DNA from 2 places in the Micromonospora sp. NBC_01405 genome. Region 2 is predicted to be linked to the other one. Evidence: predicted binding sites of a transcription regulator. Region 2 holds the regulator's gene; the other holds the start of a gene.
What was found. Region 2 encodes HspR, which represses chaperone genes until heat shock. Its sites were predicted from a motif close to TTGAGTNNNNNNNACTCAA; they were not measured.
Positions count from the first base shown of each region.

Region 1 (14,412 bases), 3.4 Mb from region 2:
GTGCAGCAGTACCTGATCGACGCGTACAACCGGTACATCGACATGGGGGTGGACGGCTTCCGGATCGACACGGCCGTGCACATTCCCCGGGTCACCTGGAACCGGCGCTTCCTGCCGGCCATCCAGCAGCACGCCCTGGCCAAGCACGGCGAGAAGGGCAAGGACTTCTACGTCTTCGGCGAGGTCGCCGCGTTCGTCAACGACAAGTGGAACCGGGGCTCGGTCAACCACTCGGCGCAGTTCTTCACCTGGAAGGAGCGCAAGGAGTACAGCCCCGACGACGTCAGGGCCGCGATCGAACAGTTCGACTACGAGCAGCTCTCCGGCCCGGGTGGCCAGCCCACCACCGACAACGCCTTCCTGCGCGGAAACACCTACCACGCTCCGGACCACTCGAAGGCGTCCGGCATGAACGTCATCGACATGCGGATGCACATGAACTTCGGCGACGCCAACAACGCGTACGGCAACGGCAAGGACTCCGACGACAGCTACAACGACGCCACCTACAACGTCGTCTACGTCGACAGCCACGACTACGGGCCGAACAAGTCGAACACCCGGTACACCGGGGGCACCGACGCCTGGGCGGAGAACATGAGCCTGATGTGGACGTTCCGGGGCATCCCGACGCTCTACTACGGCTCGGAGATCGAGTTCCAGAAGGGCGCGAAAATCGACTGTGGGCCGACCTGCCCCCTCGCCACCACCGGCCGGGCCTACTACGGCGACCACGTTCAGGGCACGGTCACCGCGTCGGACTTCGGCAAGGTCAGCTCCGCCACCGGTCCGGTGGCCACCACGCTCAGCCAGCCGCTGGCCAAACACGTGCAGCGGCTCAACCAGATCCGCCGGGCGGTGCCCGCCCTGCAGAAGGGGCAGTACTCGACCGAGGGGATCAGCGGGTCGATGGCGTACAAGCGCCGGTTCACCTCCGGCGCGGTGGACAGCTTCGCGCTGGTGACGGTCTCCGGCAGCGCGACGTTCGCCGGGGTTCCGAACGGCCGGTACGTCGACGCGGTCACCGGCGACGTGAAGACGGTGACCAACGGGACGCTGACCGCGGCCGTCGCCGGCAAGGGCAACCTGCGGGTGTACGTGCTGGATCTGCCGGGCAACCCGGCGCCTGGGAAGATCGGCGAGACCGGCGCCTACCTGCGGTGACCCGGCGGCGGGGCGGCCGGTCCGGCCGCCCCGCCCCGGTCGCGTCGATCATGGGGTGGGCCGGACCTCGGGGAGCTGGGGTTCGGCCACTGCACCGCCGCCAGCTCCGCGACGCGGACCGGCGGCTCAGCGGTCAGCCGACCGGCGTACGCCGCGTGGCGCGCGGGCCGACCAGCCGGCGGACCACCGGCGCGGCGTTCCACTTCGCCGCCCCGACCAGGTCCCGGGCGTGCTCCAGCATCGTGTAGTCCGGCCTGGCCAGCCCGTCGGCGATGGCCCGGTCCAGGTCGTTGCCGCATCGACTGAGCACGCTGTCGAAGTCCCGCCGGACGGGTTCGAGCAGGTGATAGCCGAACGAGCGGTGCAGCCGGGCGAACAGCGGCTTGTAGAGCCGGGCCCGCTCGTGCAGCCCCGACGAGTACGACATCGGGTTCTTCGGCCGGCGCAGCACGTAGTCGGGCAGCACGTCGGCGAAGGCCCGTCGCACGATCCACTTCTCCCGCCCCTCGCGCAGCTTCAGCTCCAGCGGCAGCCGCATCGCCAGTTCCACCACGCTGAGGTCGAGGAACGGCACCCGCGCCTCGACCCCGTGGCCCATGCTGGCCCGGTCCACCCGCTGCAACTCCGTACGGCACAGGTTGCGGATCCGGTGCAGGAACAGCCGGCGGGCCCGCTCGGGGCCGACCTGGTGGTACATCGGGTAGCCGCCGAACAGCTCGTCGGAGCCGTCCCCGGTGAGCACCACCCGCACGCCCAGCTCGCGGAGCCGACGGAAGATCGGCACCGAGACCACCGCGTTGATGATGTCCCCGTACTCGGTCAGCTCCGAGATCCGGATGGCCTCCCGCACATCGGCCAGCCGGACGTCACGGGGGCGCAGCTCGACCACCTCGTGCGGCACCCCCAGGTCGGCGGCGAGCCGCCGGGCGTACGCCACGTCCGGGCTCTCCGGCACGCCGACGGTGACCGCCACGCAGTTCGGGTGCATCTGGTGGGCGTGCACCAGGGCCAGGGAGCTGTCCAGCCCGCCGGAGAGCACCACGCCGAGGGGCAGGTCGGTGTCCACCCGCATCCGGATGCTGTCGGTGAGGGCGGCACGGACGAGCAGGGCGGCCTCGTCCGGGTCGTCCACCATCGGCAGCCCTTCGCCGAGGGTCAGCAGGTCGACGTACGGGCGCAGCCGGACGTCGCCACCCGGCTCGGCCCAGCCGTGGTGCCCCGGGGGCACCTCGCACACCGGCGCGCCGTGCCCGACCAGCGCCTTGACCTCGCTGGCCAGGTGCAGGCAGCCGGGCACCCGGGACCAGTACAGCGGCTTGACCCCGATCGGGTCACGGGCCAGGTAGGCCCGCCCGGTGGTCTGCTCGACGACGACGAATGCGTACTCGCCGCGCAGCCGCCGCACCGCGTCCTCGCCCCAGGCCAGGAACGCGGCGAGCAGCACCTCGGTGTCGCTCTCACTGCGGAACGGGTGACCGAGTCGCGTCAGCTCCGCGCGCAGCTCGTGGTGGTTGAAGATCTCGCCGTTGTGGCAGAGCAGGAACCGCCCGTCGGCGGAGACCCAGGGCTGCACGGCCCGGTCCCGGTCGACGATCCGCAGCCGGCGGGTGCCGGCGAGCAGCCCGGCCTCCCGGCGGGTCTCGGTCACCTCGCCGCGCGGGGCGAGAACTGCCAGCATCCGGCGGAAGGTGGCCGGGTCGGCCTCCGGGCCGATGCTCAACGCGATGCCGCACACGGCTCAGACCCCCATCTCGGCCTCGTACGACCGGCGGAACCGCAGCCCGGCGGCGGGCGCGAGGCACAGGTGCCAGGCCTGTCCCTCGTCGACCACGTTGACCTCCCCGGCCCGCTGCCGGGCGAGCAGCAGCCCGGCCAGGGCGTCCCGGGCGCCGAATCGCTGGAACCAGGCCAGCTCCACGTCGACGGCGTAGCCGAGACAGTGCCCGCTGGGCACCATCGCGGCGTAGCCGAGGCGGCGTAGCTGGTGCTGATGCTCGGCGCTGCGGACCAGGCTGGTCACCCACAGCGGCGGGGTGCCGGGCGGGGCGATCCGGTCGAACTCGCGACCGATGTCGTTGAGCAGGCCGATCACCTCGCGCCGGGCCCGGCGGAACTTCAGCCCGGCGGTGTGCGGCCGGGCCTCCGGCAGCAGCCGGCGGCGCACCGCCCGCACGCTGCGGCCAACGACGGTGGCGGGCTGCTCCTGATACCGGAAGCGGAGCAGGTCGCGGCGGCGCAGCCACTCCAGGTCCACCAGGTCTGCGCTGGCGTTCACCTGCGCGTCGGTCATGAAGGTGGGCGCGTCGCGCCACCACAGCACGTCGATGCGGGAGAGCAGGTAGATCCGGATCAGGGCGGTGAGGTCGGCGGCGGAACTGCGCGGGTTGGGCCGGTAGCGGGCCATCTCCAGCAGCAGCGTCTCCCGGGCCCCGATGAGGCCCTGCGGGGTGGCGTCGAGCACCGCGGCGATCGCCGGCTCGCGCAGGCGCTCGTCGAGCAGCACCTGTCGGGCCCCCGTCGACTCGGGTTCGGCCAGGGCTCCGACCTCGATCAGCAGCTCCGCCACGGCCGCCCGGTAGGCGGCGAGGTCCGGGGCGGCGGGCGGGGCCGGTCGGCGGGCCACCCCCCGGGCCACCCGACGGGCCGGCATGGCGGACGCGACGGGCGGGCCGAGCTGGGGGCCGGTGCGTCGACTGGGCACTCGCATGGTCGGGTCCTCTCTTCCGGCACGACACCGTGTGGGTTGACCTGATACACACCGTAATAGCCAGAAGTCGGGGCGAGAGCGAACAATCTTCCTATATCCCCCTAACGGCGGGGACCACCGCCCAACGGTGAGGACCGCCCGGACCGCTGGCAGCAGCGGTGCAACCCCGGGCGACGCCGCTCCCCCGGATCGGGCTGGTGGCGCACGGCGGCGCCGAGCCGCCGGTGACCGCCGAGTCTGCTACCTGAGACTCAACCGCTGACCGAGGCGGAGCCGGACGGCCGGGGTGGGTGCGGCACCCCGGCCGTCCGCCCGGGCCTCGATTCCCGGAGGAAGAGGCCCTTGTCCCAGTTTCGCCGAACCCGGCCGTTCGCGCAGCCCCCTCGCCCGCCCGGCCGCGGGTCGGGCCGGGCTGCCGCGACCGGCGGCGGGAACGTCGGGTGTCCCCGACCGGTTCGGCCGGGGACACCGACGCTGGTGCGGGCCGCCCGTCAGGCCGCCCGCACGGGGGCCGTGTCAGCTCTTGGCGCAGGCGACGCCGTTGAGGCTGAAGGCCGCCGGGACACCGTTGGTTCCGGGAGTCGAGGTGGCGGAGAAGCCGAAGTTGACGCTGCCACCGGCGGCGATCGTGGGGTTCCATGACGCGTTTCGGACGGTGACCTGCTTCCCGGACTGGGCGGTCTCCCCGTTCCAGGTGTTGTTGATGGTCTGGGCACCGGGGAACGAGAAAGTCAACGCCCAACCGTTGACCGCGCTGCCGGCACCGTTGCGGATGGTGACGTCAGCGTTGAAGGTGTTGCCCCAGTCGGACAACACGTACCGCACCGTGCACGCGCTGGGCGGCGAGGTTGGCTGCGTCGTCGGGGACACCGTCGGAGAAGCCGTCGGGCTCGGGCTGGTCGGTGACACGGTCGGTCCGACCGTGGGGACCGTGCCACCGCTCTTGGCGATCATCCGCTCGGAGTGGGCTCGGAACACGGCCAGTTCCGGATCGCCCTGGGTGACGCCGAACTTGCCGTCGATCTCGCGATCGGCGTACCACCAGAACGCGCTGCCGTCGCCGCCGGCGGCCTCGAAGTCGGCGAAGAGCTCCCGCCACCATGCGGTCCGGTCGACATTGTGCGTATTGAACTCGCCCATGAAGAAGGGCTTGCCGAGCAGGTTGTGTGAGTCTGAGATCCACTGCCGGACCAGCGCCTTGGTCTCGGCGAGGTCCAGGTCGGCCCACGACTCCGTCGGGTAGGGATGGGCGGAGGTGAAGTCGATGTACGGAGACTGGTGGGTGTACACGAACGGGTTGCCCTCGTCGCCACCGAACCCGTACCGCGTCTCGTGCGCCTCCAGGCCGGTGCCGAGCAGGTGGTGGGGGTCGATGCCCTTGACGAAGGCACCCATCTCGTCGACCCAGGCCCGCAGGGTGGTGCCCGTGGTGTTCTCGTTCGGGGTCTGGTCCTGGTAGCGGGGCTCGTTCATCAACTCCCAGGCCAGGACCGTCGACTCGTCCTTGTAGCTGACGCCGCTGTAGTGGTTGACGCGGTTCAGGACGTGGCTGACGTAGTTCTTGTACGAGGTGAAGCAGCCGGGGCACTTGGACTTGTTGAAGAACTGACCGCGCCCGGGGTGACCGCCGGACAGGCCCTCCCACTGGAGGCGACGGTCGATGCCGCCGTATGCCTCCCAGTAGTTCTCGAAGACCGGAACGAGCCGGATGTTGTGTGCCTTCGCCGACTGGATGACGTAGTCGAAGAGCGCGAACTGCTGCTCGTTGTAGACGCCCTCGGCCGTCTCGAACCCGTGCCAGCTCTCCATGCTGAACAGCCAGGTCCGCACCACCGTGACCCGATCCGCGCTCATCCGGGCGAACTGGCCGTCGATGCGGGCCTTGTCCATGTACTGGGTCTCGGTGTCACCCGATCCGCTGCCGTAGGTGAACAGGTCGTACGTGTTCGTCCCGGCGAAGTGGAACGCCTTGCCGTCCAGACAGAAACGGATACCGCACCGCTGGACGAACGGCGACGCCGCCGCCTGCGCGCCGGGGCCCACGACGAACACGCCGATCGCGGCCAGCAGAACGCCGAGGAGCAGGCCTACGGACAGTCCTGGGAATTTCTTCCTGGGCATGCTGAACTCCTAACCATTCGTGGGGGGACGCTGAACTTTGTCGCGGCCAGCCCGGGCCGCTTCGGGCGATGACCACAGGGAGGGAATCCCTGGGCGGGGCTACGGCCGAGGCCCGGCCCGAACCATTACATCGATCACTGTGGTTGCCCGATGAGCCCATCAAAGCACTGAACCGATTAAGTTACAAGGCCGTAAACCGGGGGCGCGCTTCGCCGCCTCCGGCGCGACCGTGGCGCACGCCCAAGTGAGCCGCCTCGTCGACGGTGCTGCTCCGGCTTCGGGGTGGCTGAACCGCTCGACCTGCCTGGTGATCAAAAACCCCCAGCTCCGGACACCAACCCCCTTCGCACGTCGCTGAGAACCCATGATTGTTAACCGATTCAGTTACCATCTCGACGGTAGGAGACGGGCCGGCGCCAGCGGGCTGGTCGCGGCACACCACCGGCCGTCGCCCGCGACACAGGCCGAGTAAGCCGGTTGTGCCGGTCGCCCGAGCGCGCCTCGAGGGGTGATGAAAGGCTTATGGCATGAGTTCCGCACCGACACCGATCGACCCCGCCGCCCCCGGCAGCACCGACGAGGCGACCGCCTTCACCGATCTCGGGTTGCGCGCCGAACTGCTCGGCGCCCTCTCCGCCCTCGGCTACGAGGAGCCGACCCCGATCCAGCGGGAGGCCATTCCTCCCCTGCTGGCCGGTCGGGACCTGCTGGGCCAGGCGGCCACCGGTACGGGCAAGACCGCCGCGTTCGCCCTGCCACTGCTGCACCAACTGCCTGACCGGCGCCCCGGCGGCGACCCGGTGGCGCTGGTGCTGGTGCCCACCCGGGAGCTGGCGGTGCAGGTCTCCGAGGCGTTCCACCGGTACGGCAAGGACCTGGGCACCCGGGTGCTGCCGATCTACGGCGGGCAGCCGATCGGCCGGCAGCTACGCGCCCTGGACCTGGGCGTGGACGTGGTGGTGGCCACCCCGGGGCGGGCGCTGGACCACATCGCCCGGGGCACCCTGCGGCTGGGCGAGCTGGCCACGGTGGTGCTCGACGAGGCTGACGAGATGCTCGACATGGGCTTCGCCGAGGACATCGAGGCGATCCTGGAGCACGCCCCGGCGCAGCGGCAGACGGTGCTGTTCTCGGCGACCATGCCGTCGCGCATCGACGGGATGGCCCGCCAGCACCTGACCGACCCGGTGCGCATCCAGATCGGCCGGGAGCAGCAGGTCGCCGGCGCGGCGCCCCTGGTGCGGCAGAGCGCGTACATCGTGGCGCGGGCACACAAGCCGGCGGCGCTGGGCCGGGTGCTGGACGTGGAGTCGCCGACCGCGGCGATCGTGTTCTGCCGCAGCCGCGAGGAGGTGGACCGGCTCACCGAGACGATGAACGGCCGGGGCTACCGGGCCGAGGCGCTGCACGGCGGGATGAGCCAGGAGCAGCGGGACCGGGTGATGGGACGGCTGCGCGCCGGCACCGCCGACCTGCTGGTGGCCACCGACGTGGCGGCCCGGGGCCTGGACGTCGAGCAGCTCACCCACGTGGTCAACTACGACGTGCCGTCGGCCCCGGAGTCGTACGTGCACCGGATCGGCCGGGTGGGCCGGGCCGGCCGCGAGGGCGTGGCGATCACCCTCGCCGAGCCGCGCGAGCACCGGATGCTCAAGACCATCGAGCGGGTGACCGGGCAGCGGATCGCGATCGACAAGATCCCCACGGCGGCCGACCTGCGCACCCGGCGGCTGGAGCTGACCCAGGCGGCACTGCGGGAGTCGCTGCTGGAGGACGACCTGGATCCGTTCCGGGTGATCGTGGAGTCGCTGTCGGACGAGTTCGACCTGATGGAGGTCGCCCTCGCCGCGGTGAAGCTGGCCCACGAGGCCGCCTCGCCGGGCTCGGACGACGACGAGGAGGAGATCCCCCAGGTCGCGGTCCGTCCGCAGCGGGAGACCCGGCCGGGGTACGAGGGCCGGGGCGGCGGCGACCGCCGTCCGGCCCGCCCCCGGCCGGGGGACGCCACGCAGGTGTTCATCGGGCTGGGCCGACGCGCCGGGGTGCGCCCGCAGGACCTGGTGGGGGCGATCACCGGAGAGACGCGGGTGAGCGGCCGGGACATCGGCTCGATCGAGATCGCCGACCGGTTCTCGCTGGTGGAGGTCCCGAACGGGGCGGTCGACGAGGTGATCGCCGCGCTGCGCGGCAGCACCATCAAGGGCCGCAAGACGACGGTACGCCGCGACCGCGACCGCCCCTGATCTCTTGATCGATTCGGCGTCGGTGACAATCACGGCCCCCGCGTTCCGGGGCACCGCCAGGTCACCGACGCCGAGTTGATCCGCGGCCGCGCGGGTCGGCCGGGTCAGGTCAGAACGCGTACGAGCCGAACCTGCCCCAGGCGACGACGAGCGCCGCGACCAGCAGCACGGCGGTGAACGCCGTGCCCGGGTACTCCTTGGCCCGGGCGTGCACGACGACGGCGCCGGCCATCACGATCGCCGCGCCCACGGCGGCCAGCGGGGTCAGCACGGTGGCGATGCCGGTGACGGCCGGCAGGATCAGGCCGACGGCGGCGAGCACCTCGAGTGCGCCGAGCGTCTTCACGGCGGGCTCGGGCACGCCCTCCACCCAGCCCATCTGCTCACGCAGCTTCACCTTGGGTTGGGTCACCTTGGTCAGCCCGCCCACGGCGAAGATCACAGCGAGCAGGATCTGCAGGATCCACAGGACGACGTTCACGAGGGTGCCTCCGAAGGGCTGCCGCCCAGCCGGGCGGATAATTTACTTGACGTTTCAAGCATCACCGTACGTTCGGGTACTTGAAGCGTCAAGTATCGGTACGCTGGGGCGATGGAACCCACCCGCTGGCTGAGCGACGGCGAGCAGGAGGTCTGGCAGCGGATGCTCGCCGTGCTCACCCTGCTGCCGGCCGAACTCGACGGGCAGTTGCAGCGCGACGCGGACCTGACCCACTTCGGCTACGGGGTGCTGGCGCTGCTGTCGGAGACCCCTGGCCGGTCCCGCCGGATGAGTGAGCTGGCAGCCCTGGTCAACGGCTCGCAGTCCCGGCTGTCCCACCTCGTCGGCCGGCTGGAGCGCCAGGGTTGGGTACGCCGCGAGCGGGCCGACGACGACGGCCGGGGCTCCGTCGCGGTGCTCACCGACGCCGGCTACGCCCACCTGGCGGCGAGCGCGCCCGCGCACGTGGCCCGCGTCCGCTCGCTGGTCTTCGACGTGCTCACCCCGACGCAGGTGGCGCAGCTCGGCACGATCACCGCCGCGCTGCTGGCCCGGCTCAGCCCGGCCGGCGGCTGCCCGGCGTCCACGGCGCGACGCGGGAACGCGTCCGACGGGTCGTGACGGCCTGCTCCGACCCTGGCCCCGGCGCCCGACGGTCTGCTCCGACCCTGGCCCCGGCCCGCCGGAAACGAGGCCCGACCCGCCCGGAAACGAGGCTCGGGCCGCGCGGGACGAGGTTGCGGCAGCGCCGGAGCGGAGGCCTTGGCCGGGCGCGCGTTGACAGAGGTCCCCCGCCCGCGTGAAGCGATGACAGGGGACCTCTGTTCGCCCTCAGGCGGCCGTCAGGGTGGGGCCGGTGAGGGTCCCGGCGTCGGCCGGGCGCAGCGCCAGGGCGAGCACGTCGACGACATCGGCGAGGGTGTGCACGGTCAGCGCCTCCCGTACCTCGGTGGGCAGGTCGTCCAGGTCCGGCTCGTTGCGGGCCGGGATGATCACCTCGGTCAGGCCGGCCCGGTGCGCGGCGAGCAGCTTCTGCTTCACCCCGCCGATGGGCAGCACCCGGCCGGAGAGCGTCACCTCGCCCGTCATCCCGAACTCGGGCCGCACCGGCCGGCCGGTCACCAGCGAGGCCAGCGCCGTCACCATCGTGATTCCGGCGCTCGGCCCGTCCTTGGGCACCGCGCCCGCCGGAACGTGCAGGTGGATCCGCCGCCCGGCGAGGGCGTTCGGGTCGATGCCGAGCCGGCGTCCGTTGGAACGCAGGTACGACAGCGCGATGTGCGCGGACTCCTTCATCACGTCGCCTAGCTGGCCGGTGAGGGTCAGCCCCGGCTCACCCTCCATGCTGGTGGCCTCGATGAAGAGCACGTCCCCACCCGCGCCGGTGACCGCGAGGCCGGTGGACACGCCGGGCACCGCCGTCCGCTCCGCCGACTCGGGGGTGAACCTGGGCCGGCCGAGGTAGCGGGCCAGATTGCCGGTGTCCACCCGGACGGGCGTCGGGTCGGTCGCCAGGGCGACCGCGACCTTGCGCAGGATCTTCGCCAGCGCCCGCTCCAACTGCCGGACGCCGGCCTCCCGGGTGTGCTCCCCCGCGATCCGGGCGAGCGCGTCGTCGGCGACGGTGACCTCCTCGGCGGTCAGGCCGGCCCGCTCCCGCTGCCGGGGCAGCAGGTGGTCCCGGGCGATGGCGACCTTCTCGTCCTCGGTGTAGCCGTCCAGGGTGACCAGCTCCATCCGGTCCAGCAACGGGCCCGGGATGGTCTCCACCACGTTGGCGGTCGCCAGGAACAGCACGTCGGACAGGTCGAGGTCGACCTCCAGGTAGTGGTCGCGGAAGGTGTGGTTCTGCGCCGGGTCGAGCACCTCCAGCAGGGCGGCGGCCGGGTCGCCGGCGTAGCCGACCGCGAGCTTGTCGACCTCGTCGAGGAGCACGACCGGGTTCATCGAGCCGGCCTCGCGCAGCGCACGGACGATCCGGCCGGGCAACGCGCCGACGTACGTGCGGCGGTGGCCCCGGATCTCCGCCTCGTCGCGGACGCCGCCGAGGGAGACCCGGACGAAGTTGCGGCCGAGCACCCGGGCGACGGACTCGCCGAGGCTGGTCTTGCCGACGCCGGGAGGGCCGGCGAGGGCGAGCACCGCGCCGGAGCCACGCCCGCCGACCACGCCGAGGTTGCGCTCGGCCCGGCGGTTGCGCACCGCGAGGTACTCCAGGATGCGGTCCTTCACGTCGGCCAGGCCGGCGTGATCGGCGTCGAGCACGGCCCGGGCCGCGGCCAGGTCGGTGTTGTCCTCGGTACGCGTGGTCCACGGCATCTCCAGCACCGTGTCCAGCCAGGTGCGGATCCAACCCGCCTCCGGGGAGGCGTCGCTGGCCCGCTCCAGCTTGCCGACCTCGCGCAGCGCCGCCTCGCGGACCTTCGCGGGCAGCTCGGCGGACTCGACCCGGGCCCGGTAGTCGGCGGAGCCGTCCGGCGCGTCCTCGCCGAGCTCCTTGCGGATGGCGGCGAGCTGCTGGCGGAGCAGGAACTCGCGCTGGGACTTCTCCAGCCCTTCGCGGACGTCGCTGTTGATCTGGTCGGTGACCTCCTGCTCGGCCAGGTGGTCCTTCACCCAGCCGACGAGAAGATCCAGCCGGGCGGTGACGTCCGGAGCGGCGAGCAGTTCGGTCTTCTGCGCCAGCGTGAGCCAGGGCGCGTAGCCGGCCGCGTCGGCCAGCTCGGAGAGGTCGGTCATCCGCTCCATGGCGTCGATGACCTGCCACGCGCCGCGCTGCTGGAGCACGGACGTCATCAGGGCGCGGTACTCGCGGGCGAGGTCCCGGGCCCGGCCGGTGGGGACGGGTTCGGGCAGTTCGGTGGCCTCGACCCAGAGGGCGGCGCCGGGTCCGGGGACGCCGGAGCCGATCCGTGCCCGGGACAACCCCCGGACCACGGCGGCCGGCTCGCCGCTGGGCAGGCGGCCCACCTTTTCGATGGTGGCGACCGTGCCGACGGGGCCGTACTCGCCGTCGATACGGGGCACGGCGAGGAGTTGCTCGTCGCCGGTGGCGCGGGCCGCGTCGACGGCGGCCTGGGTGGTCGGGTCGAGGGTCACCGGAATGACCATGCCTGGCAGCAGGACGGCGTCGGTCAGTGGAAGTACCGGAAGAGTTGCCATCGAACACCTGCTATCGCGTTGAGTTGAGCCTGACTCACTCAAGTAACAGAGCGTCCCCCTTGTTCCGAAGCGTGATTCAGGCCACTCCAGCGGTCGCTCGAAGGCGACCCGGCGCAGGGCCCGGGCGCGGGCCTCCCTCGCCGACCGGGGGCGTCCGACGAGGAGCGACGGCAATCCCCGCGCCTGATCGCGGCCGGGGTCGGGGCCGGCGCGATCTTCGGGAAACCGTCCGCCGCCGAAGGGAAGGCGTGGCGGATGGCGACAACACCGCCGCGCCTGCCACGGGTGTCGGAGGCGAATCGGGCGGCCACCCCGCGGCGCCTCTGGCCTGCTCAACCGCTTGAGCGGCACCAGCAAATTCCACCGGCCGAGCGGGATTCCATCCCGCGTAACTCGACTCGCCGAATGCAGAACCGGGCATATTCTTGCGGAATTGCCAGTTGATACGTCAAACTCTTAGCACACCCCGCCCCACACAAGGAGTAATTGGCGATGGCTCGGAAAGTAATCACCGTTCTGACTGATGACCTCGACGGCGGGAAGGCGGATCGGACCGTCGAGTTCAGCCTGGACGGCGTGGCGTACACCATCGATGTCTCCGACGAGAACGCCGGCACCCTGCGCAAAGCACTCGATCCCTACATCAACGCCGGCCGGCGCATCGGTCGGGGCCCGGTCGAGACCGGCCGGACCGCCCGCCGCCCGGGAAGGGCCCCGGTCTCCGGAATGGACCGCGAGCAGAACCGGGCCATCCGGGAATGGGCCGCCAACAACGGCCACGAGATTTCCGACCGCGGGCGCATCCCGGTGTCGGTCGTCGAGGCCTACAAAAACCGCTGATCCGGCGGCGGTGCCGCGATCCGGGGGTTCCCGGGTCGCGCCGTGGAGGCCGGCACCCGCTGGCCCCTTTCCGGTCGCAGTTCCCACGGCGCCGGCCGACACAGGCCGGTGCCGGTGCGGGCCGTCCCACGACCCGGCCGGTCAGCTACTTGGCCGGTCGGCGCACTCGACGGAGCAGCGGGCGGGCCGGGCCCGGCACACCCGGTGCTCCGGGGCACCCGTCGACACGTCGGTGAACGGCGCGCGGACGGGGCCGGGCCGGCACGGCACCGGCGTCCGGTGCACCCGCCCGAGGTGACGGCCCACCCACGCGCCGACCGGCGTCCGCTCTTCCTGCCGTGCCGGTCCGCCGAGATGACGGCCACCTGCGCGCCGCCCCGCGTCCCACGTCCACCGGTCCAGCCTCGCAGGCCGCCGGTGCTCGAACCGCGCGACGGGGTCGCCCAGGGGTGATCGGCCCCCGGGCGACCCCGGATCTGCCGACTCGCGCGGCGCCGCCGCGCGAGTCACGTTGACCTGGATCCGCACGACGTCGAAGGCGGGTGCCCGGTTGACCCGTTCCATCATCGGGATGCGGTGCGGGCCGCCACCGGCCCGGACCGCGCACCGGGCGGCGGCGGGCCGTCCCCGCCTCCGTTCTGGCCGCCGCCGTTGTCCCCGCCGCGCCGACCGCCCTTGTTGCCGATTTTGTCGAAGACCGCGAGCGTGCCGACAACGTCCAGCAGCCGCCTGCTCCGCGCGATACCGGATGACGGCCCCCGTGTGGGCCTTCGCATCGAATTGCTCTCCCCCCTCGATCCGGTAGCCGCCACGTGGCCCCGTCGGACCGATCAATTCTGGTGGGCCGCCGGTGAGGGTCACTACGATGTGCCGGCGCATGTCGATGGCCGATGATGTTCTTTCCGCACCGTCGTCCACGCCCGCAGGCTCGGTGGAGCAAGATCCTGTCCATTCCCGCTGGAGTAGGGTGCCGTGGCGCGAGGCTCAACCCGGATATGGGAATTCTGCGGGAGCGACCGGTCGGGGCCCCGTTCCAGGGGACGTCAATCCGCGCAGAGGTGGTCGAATCCAAAGCCGTTCCGCATTTCGTCACGGCGCGCCCGCAGCCGGCGGATGTCCCCGTCGAACTGCTCACGGGCGACCAGTTCAGGCTCGCCGCCGTCGAGGCCACGCAGCCGCTCGCCCACCGCCACAGCGGCGAGGTCCTCGGCGAGCCGCCCCGGGTCCACCCCGCAGGAGAGTCGGTGCTCCCACACCCGCACCCGTTCCACCAGGAACCGTCCGGGCCGCACCTCGACCCAGCTCCAGCCCTCGGCCGGGCCGTCCGCCCAGCGCACGTGCAGGCCCCGGACGATCGGGTCGACCAGCCGACGGGAGACGTAGGCCTCGACGGCTGCCGCCCGGGCCAGGGCACCGAGGTCGTTGACGTGCCCGCTGCGCCCGTCCGGCAACCGGCCGACGATGTCCCGGAAGGCGACCGGCGTGGCGTCCCCGGGCTCGGTGTGCCCCGGGTCCGGCCGGACTGCGTCGGCGTAGGCGCGCGCGTCGATGACGTACTCGACGATCCGCCGGCCGTGGTCGGCGGCGCGCAGGGTGGGCGAGGCGATCCGCAGCACCGCCAGGCCGACCGCCGCGCACACGGCGTCCTTCATCCGTTCGGCGCGCTGGGCCGCCGACCCGGGCGGCACCGGCGG
Region 1 covers NZ_CP109532.1:6,089,176-6,103,587, reverse strand. The annotation lists gene OG559_RS26420 (carbohydrate binding domain-containing protein) at 1-1,164, shown strand, start outside; gene OG559_RS26415 (asparagine synthetase B family protein) at 1,298-2,899, opposite strand; gene OG559_RS26410 (DUF5715 family protein) at 2,903-3,871, opposite strand; gene OG559_RS26405 (cellulose binding domain-containing protein) at 4,388-5,992, opposite strand; gene OG559_RS26400 (DEAD/DEAH box helicase) at 6,520-8,235, shown strand; gene OG559_RS26395 (DoxX family protein) at 8,345-8,716, opposite strand; gene OG559_RS26390 (MarR family winged helix-turn-helix transcriptional regulator) at 8,828-9,337, shown strand; gene lon (endopeptidase La) at 9,548-11,878, opposite strand; gene OG559_RS26380 (Lsr2 family protein) at 12,371-12,718, shown strand; gene OG559_RS26375 (hypothetical protein) at 13,762-14,412, opposite strand, start outside.
Region 1: lon (endopeptidase La) is a predicted target of HspR. The motif match lies at 11,902-11,920, and genes of this name have one in related genera.

Region 2 (14,412 bases):
AGGCGCTGCTGCTCGGTGTGCTCGGGCTGACCCTGCTGGTCGCCGGGATCGCGGCCAAGCTTCAGGTGTCGGCGGCGGTCGGCGCGTTCCTCGTCGGCATCGCGCTGTCCGGGCCGGTGGCCCACCACGCCACCGAGATGCTCTCCCCGCTGCGGGACCTGTTCGCCGCCGTCTTCTTCGTCTTCTTCGGGCTGGTCACCGACCCGCGGGACATCCCGCCCGTGCTGCTGCCGGCGCTCGCGCTGGCCGTGGTGACGATGGGCACCAAGACCCTGACCGGGTACCTGGCCGCCCGGCGGGTGGGGATCAAGGAGCCCGGACGGTGGCGGGCCGGACTGGCCCTGGTGCCACGCGGTGAGTTCTCCATCGTCATCGCAGGGCTCGCCGTCGCCGCCGGCAGCGTCGAACCGAAGCTGGCCGCGCTGGCCACGGCGTACGTGCTGATCACCGTGGTGACCGGGCCGATGCTGGCCCGGCTGCCCGACTTCGCCTGGTTCAAGGTGTGGCTGCGGCAGCGGGCCCTCCGCCAGCGAACTGAGCCGCTGGTCAGCGCCGACTGATTCGCGACCCCGGCACGGAAACGGGTCGGGCCGGGTCGGCCGTACGGCCGACCCGGCCCGTTCCATCGGTTGTCGAATTCGTGCCGGGGAGCCCTTCCGCTGGTCGGCGACCCCGGCTACCGTTCGCCCCAGCAGCCAGTCCGCGGCGGGCCGGTCCCCCCGCGTACGCAAGCGGAAGGTTGGCCGGTGAGCGTGCAGGAGTCGACGTTCCGCGGCTTCACGAATCCCGTCGACCCCTCTCCCTCGGAGCTGCGGGCGTGGGCCTACCAACCGGACTCCGTGCCGCTGACCTCGATGCCTCAGGACTGGGACCTGCTGGTCGCCGGGGACCACCTCGTGCAGACGCTCTTCGAGTTGGCGATGGACCCGGCCTGCCCGGCCCGCCGGTTCGCGCTGCACTGCCTCTACATCTACGCCGCCGACGGCATCCGGACGAACTTCCGCGCCCATCCCAAGCGGCGCTTCCGCAAGCTCGTCGAGCAGGCGGAACGGGCCGGCGACGAGCTGATGCACAACTGGACGCACAACAGCCGGGTGCTGCTGGCCCGCCCGGACCTCTTCGCCTACCGGGACTGGTGCGAGGGCGGTCTGGTCCGGGAGAACCGCCGCATCGGCTGACCGGCACGCATCCCGGGCACGCGAACGGGCCGGGTTCCCCCGTGGAACCCGGCCCGCACGTCGGCGCACCGGCCGTCAGGCGGCCGATCCACCGCGCCCTTCGCGCTGCTGGTCGCGCCGCACGTCGGCCCGCCCCTGGTCGACGCCGTGGTCGACCTGGTCGGCGAACCGGCCGTCCTTGATCCTGTCGGTGAACCGGCTCTCGGTGATCTTGTTGAACTGCTCCCGGGCGGACTTCGCGATCCGGTCGAGCCGCGCCTCCGCCTGCTGCGCCACCTTCTTGGCCGGTTCCGACATGGTCCCCCCTCGCCGGTGCGGTGGTTTCCAGCGGTTCTTATGACCCGGATTGAGCTGATAGGCCCTGATTCACAGGTTAACGGAACGGCCCGGTCCGCGCCGGGATACCCGGGAAGCGGACCGGGCCGATGGAGCGGTCCGGAGCTGTGGAGCGGTGCGGCTGGGTGGCGGACGGTCAGCGGTCGCGGCGCGGGCGCCAGACCACCAGGGCGGTGGACGTGCGGGTGGTGGGCACCAGATCCCGACCGGGAAACCGGGCCAACGACTCCAGCTCGGCCACCCGGCGGTACGCGGCGTCGAGCTCCGCCTCCAGCCGGGCGATCCGCTGCTGCGCCTGCTCCACCAGGTGCTCCAGGCCGATGATCCGCTTGACCCCGGCCAGGTTCACCCCCTCGTCCTGGCTGAGCCGCTGCACCTCGCGCAGCAGCACCACGTCCCGGACGCTGTAGCGGCGCCCGCCGCCGGCCGCCCGGCCGGCCTGCACCAGGCCGAGCCGGTCGTACTGGCGCAGCGTCTGCGGATGCATCCCCGCCATCCGCGCCGCCACCGAGATCATCAGGACCTTGGCCTCGTAGGCAGGGTCATCCGAGCCGGTGAACTCTCCCACCATCCCCGCTCACCTCCGTACGCACTCCAGCAGGCTCAACTGAACCGACGCACCCGGGCGTCGAGATGTTCCCGGGCGGCCGGCGGGGACTGCTCGGCGAACGCCTCCAGCGCCGCCCGTGCCTCGTCGGACACCCGTGCCGGTACCACCACGTCGAGCGTGACCAGCAGGTCGCCGGCCTGGCCGTCCCTGCGCACCACGCCCTTGCCCCGGGCCCGCAGCACCCGGCCGCTTGGCGTGCCCGGCGGCACCCGCAGGGTCACCGTGCCGTCGAGCGTGGGGACCCGCAGGTCCGTGCCGAACACGGCCTCCGGGAAGGTGATCTGCACGGTCAGCGTCAGGTCGTCCCCGGTACGCCCGAACAGCTCGTCCGGCCGGACCTTCACGTGCACGAACAGGTCGCCGGCCGGGCCGCCGCGCTCGCCCGGCTCACCGCGCCCGGCCAGCCGGATCCGCTGCCCGTCGGCCACCCCGGCGGGGAAACGGACGTTCAGCGTGCGGGTCTTGGTGACCCCGCCGGTGCCGTGGCACTCCGGGCACTTCTCCTCGACGACCGTGCCCACGCCCTGGCAGTTGCGGCACGGCTCGGACAGGCTGAACGACCCCTGGTTCCGGGTGGTCACCCCGGCACCGTGGCAGACCTGACAGGTCACCGGCTGGGTGCCGGGCTTCGCCCCGCTGCCGTGGCAGGTGTCGCAGATCCCGGGCGCGCGCAGGGTCAGCGGGAGGGTCACCCCGCGGACCGCGTCGTCGAAGTCGAGCGCCACCTCGGTCTCGATGTCCCGGCCCTTGGCGGGGCCACGAGGACGGGACGGCCCACCGGCTGCCCCGCCGCCCGAGAAGATCGAACTGAACAGGTCCTGGAAGCCGGCCCCGCCGAAGCGACGGTCACCGCCGCCGGCCGCGCCGCCGAACATGTCCGAGACGTCGAACGGCTGCCCGCCGGGGCCGCCCGCTCCCCGGGCGTTACGCCGGAAGGCGCCCGAGCCGAACAGCGAGCGCATCTCGTCGTACTCGCGGCGCTTGGCCTCGTCGCCGAGCACCGCGTACGCCTCGGAGGCGGCCTTGAACCGCTCCTCGGCCTGCGGGTCGCCGGGGTTGTGGTCCGGATGCGACTCCCGGGCCAGCTTCCGGTACGACTTCTTGATCTCGTCCGGGGAGGCGGACTTCTGCACGCCCAGAGTGGCGTAGTAGTCCTTCTCGATCCAGTCCTTGGAACTCACCGGTCCACCCCCTTCCGCGGGACGTACCCCGGACGTCCCGCCCGCCCGGTGCGGGCGGGCGGGACGGCGCGGGTCGGCACTACTCCGGGTCGGCGACCGCGACCATGGCCGGCCGCAGCAGCCGTTCGCCGAGCTGATAGCCCCGGCGCATGACCTGTACGCAGGTCGGTTCGGTCACGTCGGCGGAGGTTCGGTGGGCCACCGCCTCGTGTCGGGTCGGGTCGAACGGGTCGCCCTGCTCGCCGAACGCGTTCAGGCCGAACCTGCCCAGCGCGGTGGTGAGCTGCTCGGCCACCGCGCCGAACGGGCCCACCAGATCGCCGTGCTCGCGGGCCCGGTCCAGGTCGTCCAGGATCGGCAGCAGCGCGGCGAGCACCGAGCCGGTCGCCTGCTCCTGGACCAGGCTGCGGTCCCGGTCCACCCGCTTGCGGTAGTTGGCGTACTCCGCCGTCACCCGCTGGAGGTCCCGGGTCCGCTCGTCGAGCTCGGCCCGCAGCCCCTCCAGCTCCGCGCCGGGCGGCACGCCGGTGGCCGGGGTGCCGCTCTCCACCGGCTGCGCCGGGGCGTCGACCACGGGTGGCCCGTCCACGGAGGCGGCCTCGACCTCGATCTCGTCGACCACGACCTCGGCGTCGGCGACCAGCCCCTCCGCCGGGACGTCCGCCCCGGCGTCGGTGGCGGCGGGCTCCTCCGACGTGTTGATCTTGCGGTTGTCACGGATGACGACCCGCGGCTGCTCGCCGGCGGACTGCCCGGCGGTCGCGGAGCCACCCGGCGCCGACCCGGTGGAGCCCGGGTCGGCGGCTCGTGGCTTCTCCGACATGCGGTTACCTCATCCCTCTGCCGTGAGTACGTGTGCGAGGCGGATCGTCACTTCTTGTCCTCGTCCACGATCTCCGCGTCGACCACGTCGTCGGCACCGCCGGCCTGCGCGCCGCCGGTCGCACCGGCGCCCGCGCCCGCCGCACCCGCCGCACCCGGCTGCTGGCCCGGCTCGGCCTGATCGGCCTGCTGAGACGCGTACAGCAGCGAGCCGGCCTGCTGGGAGACCTGCGCGAGCCGCTCGTGGGCCGCCTTGATCTTCTCGATGTCCTGGCCGCCGAGCGCGCCGCGCAGCTCGCCGAGGGCCTCGGTGAGCTGCTCCCGGTTCTCGCCCGGCAGCTTGTCACCGCTCTCGGCGAGGAACTTCTCGGTCTGCCACTGGAGCGCCTCGGCGAGGTTGCGGGTCTCCGCCTCCTCGCGACGACGCTTGTCGTCGTCGGCGTGCTCCTCGGCGTCCCGGCGCATCCGCTCGATGTCGTCCTTCGGCAGCGAGGAGCCGCCGGTGATCATCATTTTCTGTTCCTTGCCGGTGCCCAGGTCCTTCGCGTGCACGTTCACGATGCCGTTGGCGTCGATGTCGAACGTGACCTCGACCTGCGGCACGCCGCGCGGAGCGGGCGGGAGGCCGGTCAGCTCGAAGGTGCCGAGCTTCTTGTTGTAGGCCGCGATCTCCCGCTCGCCCTGGAACACCTGGATCAGCACCGACGGCTGGTTGTCGTCGGCCGTGGTGAAGACCTCGGAGCGCTTGCTCGGGATCGTGGTGTTGCGCTCGATGAGCTTGGTGAAGATGCCGCCCTTGGTCTCGATGCCCAGGCTCAGCGGGGTCACGTCGAGCAGCAGGACGTCCTTGACCTCGCCCTTGAGCACGCCCGCCTGGAGCGCGGCGCCGACGGCGACGACCTCGTCCGGGTTGACGCCCTTGTTGGGGTCCCGGCCGGTGAGCTGCTTGACCAGGTCGGTGACGGCCGGCATCCGGGTCGAGCCGCCGACCAGGATCACGTGGTCGACGCCGGAGATCTTGATCCCGGCGTCCTTCACGGCCTGCTCGAACGGGCCCTTGCAGCGGTCCAGCAGGTCCTGCGTCATCCGCTGGAACTCGGCGCGGCTGAGCGTCACGTCCAGGTGCAGCGGGCCGGCCGCACCGGCGGTGATGTACGGCAGGTTGATGTTGCTGGTGGTGGCCGCCGACAGCTCGATCTTGGCCTTCTCGGCCGCCTCGCGGAGCCGCTGGAGGGCCATCTTGTCCTGGGCCAGGTCGATGCCGTGCTCGCCCCGGAAGGTCTTCACCAGGTGGTCGATGATCCGCTGGTCCCAGTCGTCGCCACCGAGCTGGTTGTCACCGCTGGTGGACTTGACCTCGACGACGCCCTCGGCCAGTTCCAGCAGGGACACGTCGAAGGTGCCGCCGCCGAGGTCGAAGACCAGGACGGTCTGCTCCTTGGAGCCCTTGTCCAGCCCGTACGCCAGGGCGGCGGCGGTCGGCTCGTTGACGATCCGCAGCACGTTGAAGCCGGCGATCTCGCCGGCCTCCTTGGTGGCCTGGCGCTGGCCGTCGTTGAAGTAGGCCGGGACGGTGATCACCGCGTCGCTGATCTGCTCGCCCAGGTACGCCTCGGCGTCCCGCTTGAGCTTCATCAGCGTCCGGGCCGAGATCTCCTGCGGGGTGTACTTCTTGCCGTCGATGTCGACGGTCCAGTTGGTGCCGACCTCCCGCTTGACCGACCGGATGGTCCGGTCCGGGTTCGTCACCGCCTGGCGCTTGGCGACCTCACCGACGAGCACCTCGCCGTTGCGGGCGAACGCGACGATCGACGGAGTCGTCCGCGAGCCCTCAGCGTTGGCGATGACGGCTGGCTCACCGCCCTCGAGAACGCTGACGCAGGAGTTCGTCGTGCCGAGGTCGATACCGACCGCACGTGCCATCTTCGCTTCCTCGCTTCTTACGTTGGGGCAGGTGACGGGAACAACCCGCCGCGTACTCGCCACAAGTTGAGTGAACTTGACTCAATAGTGCCACGCCCACGGCGATCGTCAAATCGGGTTGAGCCGACCCGACGCAACCTCACGTTACGGGGAGCCCGGTTGTCTTCACTTGCGCCGGTCGGGCACGCTTTAGCGGTGACGACGCACGGGGACCCCGCCGCCCGCTCCGGTTCGCCCGCCGTCGCCGCCCGTACCGGCACCGAGGACGCCGGCAAGGACCCGTCCGGCCCCACCGGAGACGGCCTGCCCGCCGCGCTCACCGGCCTGCGGGCCGCGATCGGCGCGGCCCGGTTCCCGCTCGCCCTGCCCTCGGCCGACTCCGCCCGCCAGATCGGCGCGAGCCTCACCGCGCAGCTCGACGACTATCTCCTGCCCCGGATGGCCCGGCTCGACGCGCCGCTGCTGGTGGTCGTCGGCGGCTCCACCGGGGCCGGCAAGTCGACCCTGGTCAACAGCCTGGTCCAGGCCCGGGTCAGCGCCGCCGGAGTGCTCCGGCCGACCACCCGCTCGCCGGTGCTGGTGTGCAACCCGGCAGACTCCGGCTGGTTCCGCCAGGGCGAGCTGCTGCCGGGCCTCACCCGCACCAACGAGCCGAGCGAGGGCCCAGGGACCCTGCACCTGGTCACCGCCCCGGCGCTCCCCGCCGGGCTGGCCTTCCTCGACGCCCCCGACATCGACTCGGTGGTCGACGCCAACCGGGCGTTGGCCGGGCAACTCCTCGCCGCCGCCGACCTCTGGCTCTTCGTCACCACCGCCGCCCGGTACGCCGACGCGGTCCCCTGGGAGCTGCTGCACACCGCGCGGGCCCGGGGCGTGGTGATCGCGATGGTGCTCGACCGGGTGCCTGTGGAGGCGACCGACGAGGTGGCCGCCCATCTGGCCGAGATGCTCGCCGAACAGGGCCTCGGCGCGGCGCCGCTGTTCGTCCTGCCCGAGACGTGGGTGGACGGCCAGGGCCTGCTACCGGACCAGGTCACCGCCCCGCTGAGCACCTGGTTCGCCCGGCTGGCCGCCGACGCCGGGGCGCGGTCCGCCGTCGTCCGGCAGACCCTGGACGGGGCGCTGGCCGCCCTGCACCCCGCGGTGGCGGGGCTGGCCGACGCCGCCGACGAGCAGGTGGCCGCCGCCGACGCCCTCGACGAGCGGGTGCGGGCCGCGTACCGGGGGGCCGAGCGGGCCGTGGAGCAGGGGCTGAAGGACGGCCGGCTGCTCCGCGGCGAGGTGCTCGCCCGCTGGCAGGAGTTCGTCGGCACCGGTGAGTTCTTCCGCACCCTGGAGGCCCGGATCGGCCGGCTGCGGGACCGCCTGGTGTCCGCGGTGACCGGCCGGCCCGCGCCCGCCGCGGAGCTGCGCAACGCCATCGAGTCCCAGCTCGTCACGCTGCTGCGCGGGGTGGCCGCCGAGGCGGCCGAGAACGCGTACACCGGGTGGCGGGCGCACCCCGCCGGGGCGGCGCTGCTCGACCCGCCGCTGGCGCACCCGGCCGAGGACTTCCCCGCCCGCGCCGAGCGCCTGGTCCGCGACTGGCAGCGCGGGGTGCTGGAGCTGGTCCGGGCCGAGGGCGGCGACAAGCGGTTCGTGGCCCGCACCGCCTCGTACGCGGTCAACGCCACCGGGCTGGCCGTGATGATCGCCGTTTTCGCCTCGACCGCGTTCATCCCGACCGGGCTGGAGGTGGCCACCGGGGCCGGCACCACCGTCGCCGCGCAGGCCGTGCTCCAGGCGATCTTCGGCGACCAGGCCGTGCGTACGCTGGCCAACCGGGCCCGGGGCGACCTGCTGGCGCGGGTCCGGGAGCTGCTCGACGCCGAGGCCGACCGGTTCCTGTCCCGCACCGCGGCGGCCCGCCCGGCGGCGGACGCCGGCGACCCGCTGCGCGCCGCGGGCGACCGGGTGGAGGACGCCCGGCGCCGCAGCGGCCTGGCGACGGCCGACGCGCCGGTCCTGCCCGCCGCACCGACCCCGGAGGCCGAGGCCCGATGACCAACATCGCCGACCGGGTGCGCGCGGCGCTCCAGGGTGACCAGCGGGTCGACCCCGACGCGCTGATCGCCCGCCTGGACGCGGTCCGCCGGTTCCTCGACGCGGTGGACGGCCAGCTCCCAGACGCCCAGCTCGTGCCCGCGCACACCCTGGTCGAGCGGGCCGGCACCCGGCTTGCGCTCTCCCGGGACCACACCGTCGTCGCCCTCGCCGGGGCCACCGGCAGCGGCAAGTCGAGCCTGTTCAACGCGCTCGCCCGGCTGGGTCTCTCCCCGGTCGGGGTGCGCCGCCCCACCACCGGCGTGGCGCACGCCTGCGTCTGGGGTCCGCTGGACGGGGCGAACCGGCTGCTCGACTGGATCGGCGTGCTGCCCCGCCACCGGTTCGTCCGGGAGAGCGCGCTCGACGCCGACGACGAGTCCGCCCTGCACGGGCTGGTGCTGCTCGACCTGCCGGACTTCGACTCGGTGCAGCGGTCGCACCGGCTGGAGGTCGACCGGCTGCTCGGCCTGGTCGACCTGGTGGTCTGGGTCGTCGACCCGCAGAAGTACGCCGACCGGGTGATCCACACCAACTACCTGCGCGAGTTCCACCGGCACCGCGACGTGACGCTGGTGGTGCTCAACCAGGCCGACCGGCTGCCCCCGGCCGAGCTGCCCCCAGTGCTGGACGACCTGCGCCGGCTGCTCGACGCCGACGGGCTGGGCGGGGTGCCGCTACTGGCCACCACCGCCATCGACCCGGCCAGGATCGTCGAGCTGCGCGGGACGCTGGAACGCACGGTCGCCGGTCGGCAGGCCGCGCTGCGGCGCCTCGCCGGGGACGTCGACACGGTCGTCGCCGGGCTGGACGAGCTGGTCGCCGCCGACACGCCGGCCGCCGGGCCGGACGAGGGGACCGTCGGCTCGCTGAGCCGGGCGCTGGCCGGGACGGCCGGCGTGCCGGCGGTGGCGGCGGCGGTCGAGGGGGCGTACCGGCACCGGGCCGTGGCCAGCACCGGCTGGCCGCTGGTGCGGGGCTGGCGGCGGCTGCGCCCCGACCCGCTGCGCCGGCTGCACCTGCCCGGCGCGGTCTCCGGCACGGACGCGGGGGCCCCGGCGGAGAGCCTGGTCGCCGCGACCTCCGTACCCGATCCGACCGCCGCCCAGCGCTCGGCGCTGGGGCTGGCCGTGCGGGCGGTGGCCGACCGGTCCGGCGCGGGCCTGCCGGCACCCTGGGCGACCGCGGTGACCACCGCCGCCCGGTCCCGGCTGGGAGACCTGCCGGACGCGTTGGACCGCGCGGTGGCCGGCACCGACCTGGGGATGGACCGCAGGCCGGTCTGGTGGCGGTTCGTCGGCGCGGTGCAGTGGCTGGTCACGGTCGCCGCCGTCGCCGGCCTCGGCTGGCTCGCCCTCGGCTACGCGCTGCGGGCCCTCGGCCTGCCGGCGCTGGAGTATCCCCGGGTCGGCGAGGCCCCACTGCCCACCGTGTTGCTGCTCGGCGGCCTGCTCGCCGGGCTGCTGCTGGCCGCGCTGACCCGCCCGGTGGTGCGGTGGTCGGCCCGCCGGGCCCGCCACCGGGCCGAGAAGCGACTCACCGCCGCCGTCGATGCGGTCGGCCGGGATTACGTGGTGACGCCGGTCCGGGCGGTGCTCGACCGGTACGGGCAGGCGAGGCAGGCGTTGCGGGACGCCGAGCGCAGCTGAACCCCGGTCAGCCTTCACTGTCCGGGGCTCCCCCGCGGGCGTAGGGTCGACGCATGGCCACGCCTCAGACCCCCTACGACGCGGTGCTGCACGCCGCACGCGACGTGACCAGGCTCGACACCGCCCTCGATGCCGAGATGCTCGGCGCGGCGTTGTTGGGCAGCGTCTACGCGGTCGCGGAGACCGACCGGGAGGGGGCCGTCCGGGAGTTCGTCTCCGGCTTCCTCGCCGCCACCACCCGCCGCCGCACCGCTGCGGCAAAGACCATTCGCACCGTCTTCGCAGCCCTGGTGCCGGACGCGGAGGGCGCGGCGAAGGTCCACCCCGGCACCCAGGCCCCCGCCTGGTCCGAGCAGCTCGGCCGGGTGCACCTCACCGGCACCTGGTGCTACGGCGACGTGTACGGCGACCAGACCTCCTACCTGGCCACCTTCGCCTATGACGACGAGGCCGGCGGCCCCGAGCACGCGCTGGTGGCCCTGGTCGATCACAACATCGGCATCACCAAGGACATCTTCGTCGGTGGCCCTGCCGGCCGGATCGTCGACCAGGTCCGGGAGATGGTCGACGGCGACGAGTTGACCTGGTTCCGGGAGGAGGACCCGGCCAGGCTGCACGGCGAGGTCGGCCGGCACCTGACGGTCACCGACGAGCTGGGCGAGCTGCCCGCCGAGGGATCACTCGCCACCGACCGCGCGCTGGCCGGCGCGCGGCTCGCGCTGCTGCCCCCGCCGGCGCGCGCCGCCCGGGACGCCGAGCCGCTCTCCGGCGACGAGCGGACCGCCCTGGTCCGGGCGTTTCTCGCCTCGCCCGAGGCGGTCCGGTTCGATCTGGACCCGTCCGACGACGCGGGGCTCGCCTCGCTGCACTTCTGTCTCAGCCTGCTGCTCGACCACGCCGCGAGCTTCCCGGACGCGGACCCGCTGCGGTGGAGTCCCACGGTGGCCGAGCTGTTCCTGCTCGACTGGGTGCACCGGCGGGCCGTGCTCGACATGGACGACGCCGCGATGCTCCCCCGGGTGCTACGCGGCTGGGCGGCCTACGCGGCCAGGCGCAAGGGGCTGCCGGAGGCGGCGGCGACCCGGACCGACACTGCGATCGAGGAGATGATCCCGGAGTTCGCCCGGCTCTACTCGACAGGGGAGCGGCGCAGCCCGGCCACCGCGGCCGTGGCCCAGCTCATGGCCGACGGGGTGGACCCGGACGACCCGGTCGCCCTGGACGCCTGGATCGAGGCGAACCGGCACCGGCTCGCCGACGACGGGGCCTGAGCGGGCACGGCGTCGCTGCTCGGCCGCTGAGCCCGCCCCGACGGGGTGGCCGGCCCTGCCTGACGGCCCGCGCGGGCTGCGGGGTCAGGAGCGGCCGGGGCGGGCGGCTCAGCCGAGCGTGGCGTAGACGACCCCGGCGACCAGCCCGCCGACGGCGCCGCCGACCACCACCTGCGGGAGCGTGTGGGCGCGCAGCCGCACCCTTGACCAGCCCGCCAGCACGGGCAGCGGCGCGGCGGCCAGCAGCGGGGCGCCGAAGGTGAGCGCCAGGACGGCCACCGCCCCGGCGGCCACCGCCGTATGGATCGACATCTTCCACCAGTGGCTCACCGCCACCGCCACGACCAGCCCCACCACGCCGGCGGCCACCAGGGCGAGCAGCGGGCGGGGCGCGCCGAACGCCGCGAGCAGGGCCCACCCGATCGCCACCGAGGCCAGCCCGAACAGCAGCGGCAGCCGGCGCTGCTCGCGTACGCCGACGTGGTGGTCGGTGAGCCGTCCGCGCCGCACCCCGCCGAGGATGTACGCGAACGGGATGCCGCTGGCGAAGACGGTGGCGAGCAGCCCCCAGGCCAGCCCGTGGACCCCGCCCCGGGCTCCGTGCCAGGCGACCACCACGGTCAGCAGGGTCACCAGGACGGCTGGCGCGGTCAGCTCGGTGACCAGCCGGGCGATCCGCAGGCCCGGCTCGGTCGGCTCGGTCGGAACCGGGGGCTCGGCCGGGAGGTCCGGGCCGCTCAGCGCCCCGTCCCCGGTCGCGCCGGCCTGGCCCCGCTCCAGTCGCTGCCGCGCGTCTGCCCGCCGATCCGGTTCATGCTCCACGACCGCAGAGCATGTCGCGCGGCCGGGCGGCCGGGTCAACGGTCGCGCCGAGGCTGCTCGCGGTCGGCTCCGAACCGGTCGGCTCCGAACTGGTCGAGGGCCCGGTGTCGCCCGGTGGGGAAGGGGCCTGCGTCGAGTCGGAGAGCGTCACCGTGGGCGTCGGATCCGGCGTCGGCGGGTCGGTCGGTGACGGCACCGGCGTCGGGTGCGGTGCCGGGGTCGGGCTCGGTGAGGGAGGCGGCGTGGGCGGCCGGGGGGCCGGCGGGGGGATCGGCGCCGGGGGCGGCGGGTGGCGTATCGCGTCCGGGCCGGACCGATCGGGGTCGGCCGGCGGGGCCGGGGCCCGCGGCGCCAGACCCGGGGCGGACGGGCCGGTCGACGGCGCTACGACCATGCCCGGCCGGGTGGACGGGATCACCGCGGGCCGGCCGGTCACCGGCAGCGGAACGACCACCGGGCCGACGGACGGGGTGGGAATGAACGGGGTGCTGCTGTCCGGCAGCGCCGTGCTGCCCACCGTGGCCGAGCCCGCGCTGACGGCGGCGAGGATCGGCATCGAGGCGGTGCCGGCGAGCAGGGCGACCGTGAAGAGGTACCCCCGGCCGTGAGCGGCGAAGCCCGGGGCGCGGTGCGCGCCGACGACCCGGCGGTAGCCGCCCGCCGCGCGGTGCCGACCGAGCAGCGGAGCGGCCGGACCCTCACCTGACTGGGACACGCCATACTCCTCGTCGTCGGGCACGGTCACGGGCGACAGGGCAGCGATAAGCGGACATAAGCCCATGAAAGCCGCGCCCCGGCGTCATCAGCTTGGACCAGTGACGGTCAGTTCACCAGGCACCACAGCGTGTCGACACACAATTTGTCCGCCGCCGCCACCGGGACGCGAATCCGCTACGACAAATCGCCTGATGAGCCGCAAAGCTGACAGCGACCGGAAACCTGGGCGGGCGTACTGTGGGGCCCCTCACCTCCTCTGCGAATATGGACCACGACGGCAACGCAGCCGCGGCCTCCGCGCACCCCGCGGCAGGCCCGGTTGGGCGTCGGCGCTCCCGAACCGGGTTCGTCCCACGGATCCGGCTTCACGCCGCGCGGCAACCCCCACCGGGGCTAGGCGCGGCCGCCAGGACCAGCCCGGCACCGGCCGGGCCGGCGCACGATTTGCGCGGACGGGTCACCCCCGGTGCCGACGCAGACATGACAGGGAGAGACGGATGGCAAAGGGCGACCCCGGGGTCACCACCCGCGGCCGGCGGGCCGCACCCCGTTCCAAGCGGGCCGCGTCAGCGGCTTCCGGCAACCCGGAACTCGTACAGCTGCTGACGCCCGAGGGCGAGCGCATCGAGACGGCGTTCGGCCCGGACGGGACGGAGTACCGCGTCGACTTCACCGACGAGGAGTACCGCGGGCTCTACCGCGACCTCGTGCTGGTCCGCAAGCTCGACGCCGAGGCCACCGCGTTGCAGCGGCAGGGCGAACTGGGCCTGTGGGCGAGCCTGCTGGGCCAGGAGGCCGCGCAGGTCGGCTCCGGCCGGGCGCTGCGCAGCCAGGACATGGCCTTCCCGACCTACCGGGAGCACGGCGTCCTCTACTGCCGGGGCATCGACCCGATCATGCCGCTCGGCCTGTTCCGCGGCGTCAACCAGGGCGGCTGGGACCCGAACGAGTTCAAGTTCAACATGTACACGATCGTGATCGGGGCGCAGACCCTGCACGCGACCGGGTACGCCATGGGCATCCACATGGACGGCAAGACCGGCACCGAGGACGGCGAGGCGGTCATCGCCTACTTCGGCGACGGCGCCACCAGCCAGGGCGACGTCAACGAGGCGTTCGTCTGGGCCAGCGTCTTCAACTCCCCGCTGGTGTTCTTCTGCCAGAACAACCAGTACGCCATCTCCGAGCCCCTGGAGCGGCAGACCCGGGTGCCGCTCTACCAACGGGCCGGCGGCTTCGGCTTCCCCGGCGTCCGGGTCGACGGCAACGACGTGCTCGCCTCGTACGCGGTGACCCGGCACGCGCTGGACAACGCGCGGCTCGGCCAGGGCCCCAGCCTGATCGAGGCGTACACCTACCGGATGGGGGCGCACACCACCTCCGACGACCCGACCCGGTACCGGATCGCCAGCGAGGTCGAGGCCTGGCAGGCCAAGGACCCCATCGCCCGGATGAAGGCGTTCCTGGAGAAGCAGAAGATCGCCGACGCGGACTTCTTCGCCGACCTCGACGAGCAGGCCCGCGCCGAGTCGGTGCACCTGCGCGAGCGGGTGCTCGCCATGCCCGACCCCGAGCCGGTGACGATGTTCGACCACGTCTACCCGCACGGTTCGCCTGAGCTCGACGAGCAGCGGGCACAGTTCAGCCGCTACATGGAGTCGTTCGAGGGGAGGGCCCACTGATGGCCACGGAGACGCTCACCCTCGGAAAGGCGCTCAACACCGGCCTGCGCAGGGCCCTGGAGGACGACCCGAAGGTCATCATCATGGGCGAGGACGTCGGCAAGCTCGGCGGCGTCTTCCGGGTCACCGACGGGCTCCA
Region 2 covers NZ_CP109532.1:2,678,657-2,693,068, forward strand. The annotation lists gene OG559_RS11110 (cation:proton antiporter) at 1-560, shown strand, start outside; gene OG559_RS11115 (hypothetical protein) at 747-1,178, shown strand; gene OG559_RS11120 (hypothetical protein) at 1,254-1,475, opposite strand; gene OG559_RS11125 (heat shock protein transcriptional repressor HspR) at 1,651-2,085, opposite strand; gene dnaJ (molecular chaperone DnaJ) at 2,118-3,305, opposite strand; gene grpE (nucleotide exchange factor GrpE) at 3,385-4,128, opposite strand; gene dnaK (molecular chaperone DnaK) at 4,176-6,050, opposite strand; gene OG559_RS11145 (ABC transporter) at 6,246-8,093, shown strand; gene OG559_RS11150 (GTPase) at 8,090-9,781, shown strand; gene OG559_RS11155 (hypothetical protein) at 9,835-11,052, shown strand; gene OG559_RS11160 (phosphoesterase PA-phosphatase) at 11,161-11,793, opposite strand; gene OG559_RS11165 (hypothetical protein) at 11,886-12,482, shown strand; gene pdhA (pyruvate dehydrogenase (acetyl-transferring) E1 component subunit alpha) at 13,089-14,273, shown strand; gene OG559_RS11175 (alpha-ketoacid dehydrogenase subunit beta) at 14,273-14,412, shown strand, end outside.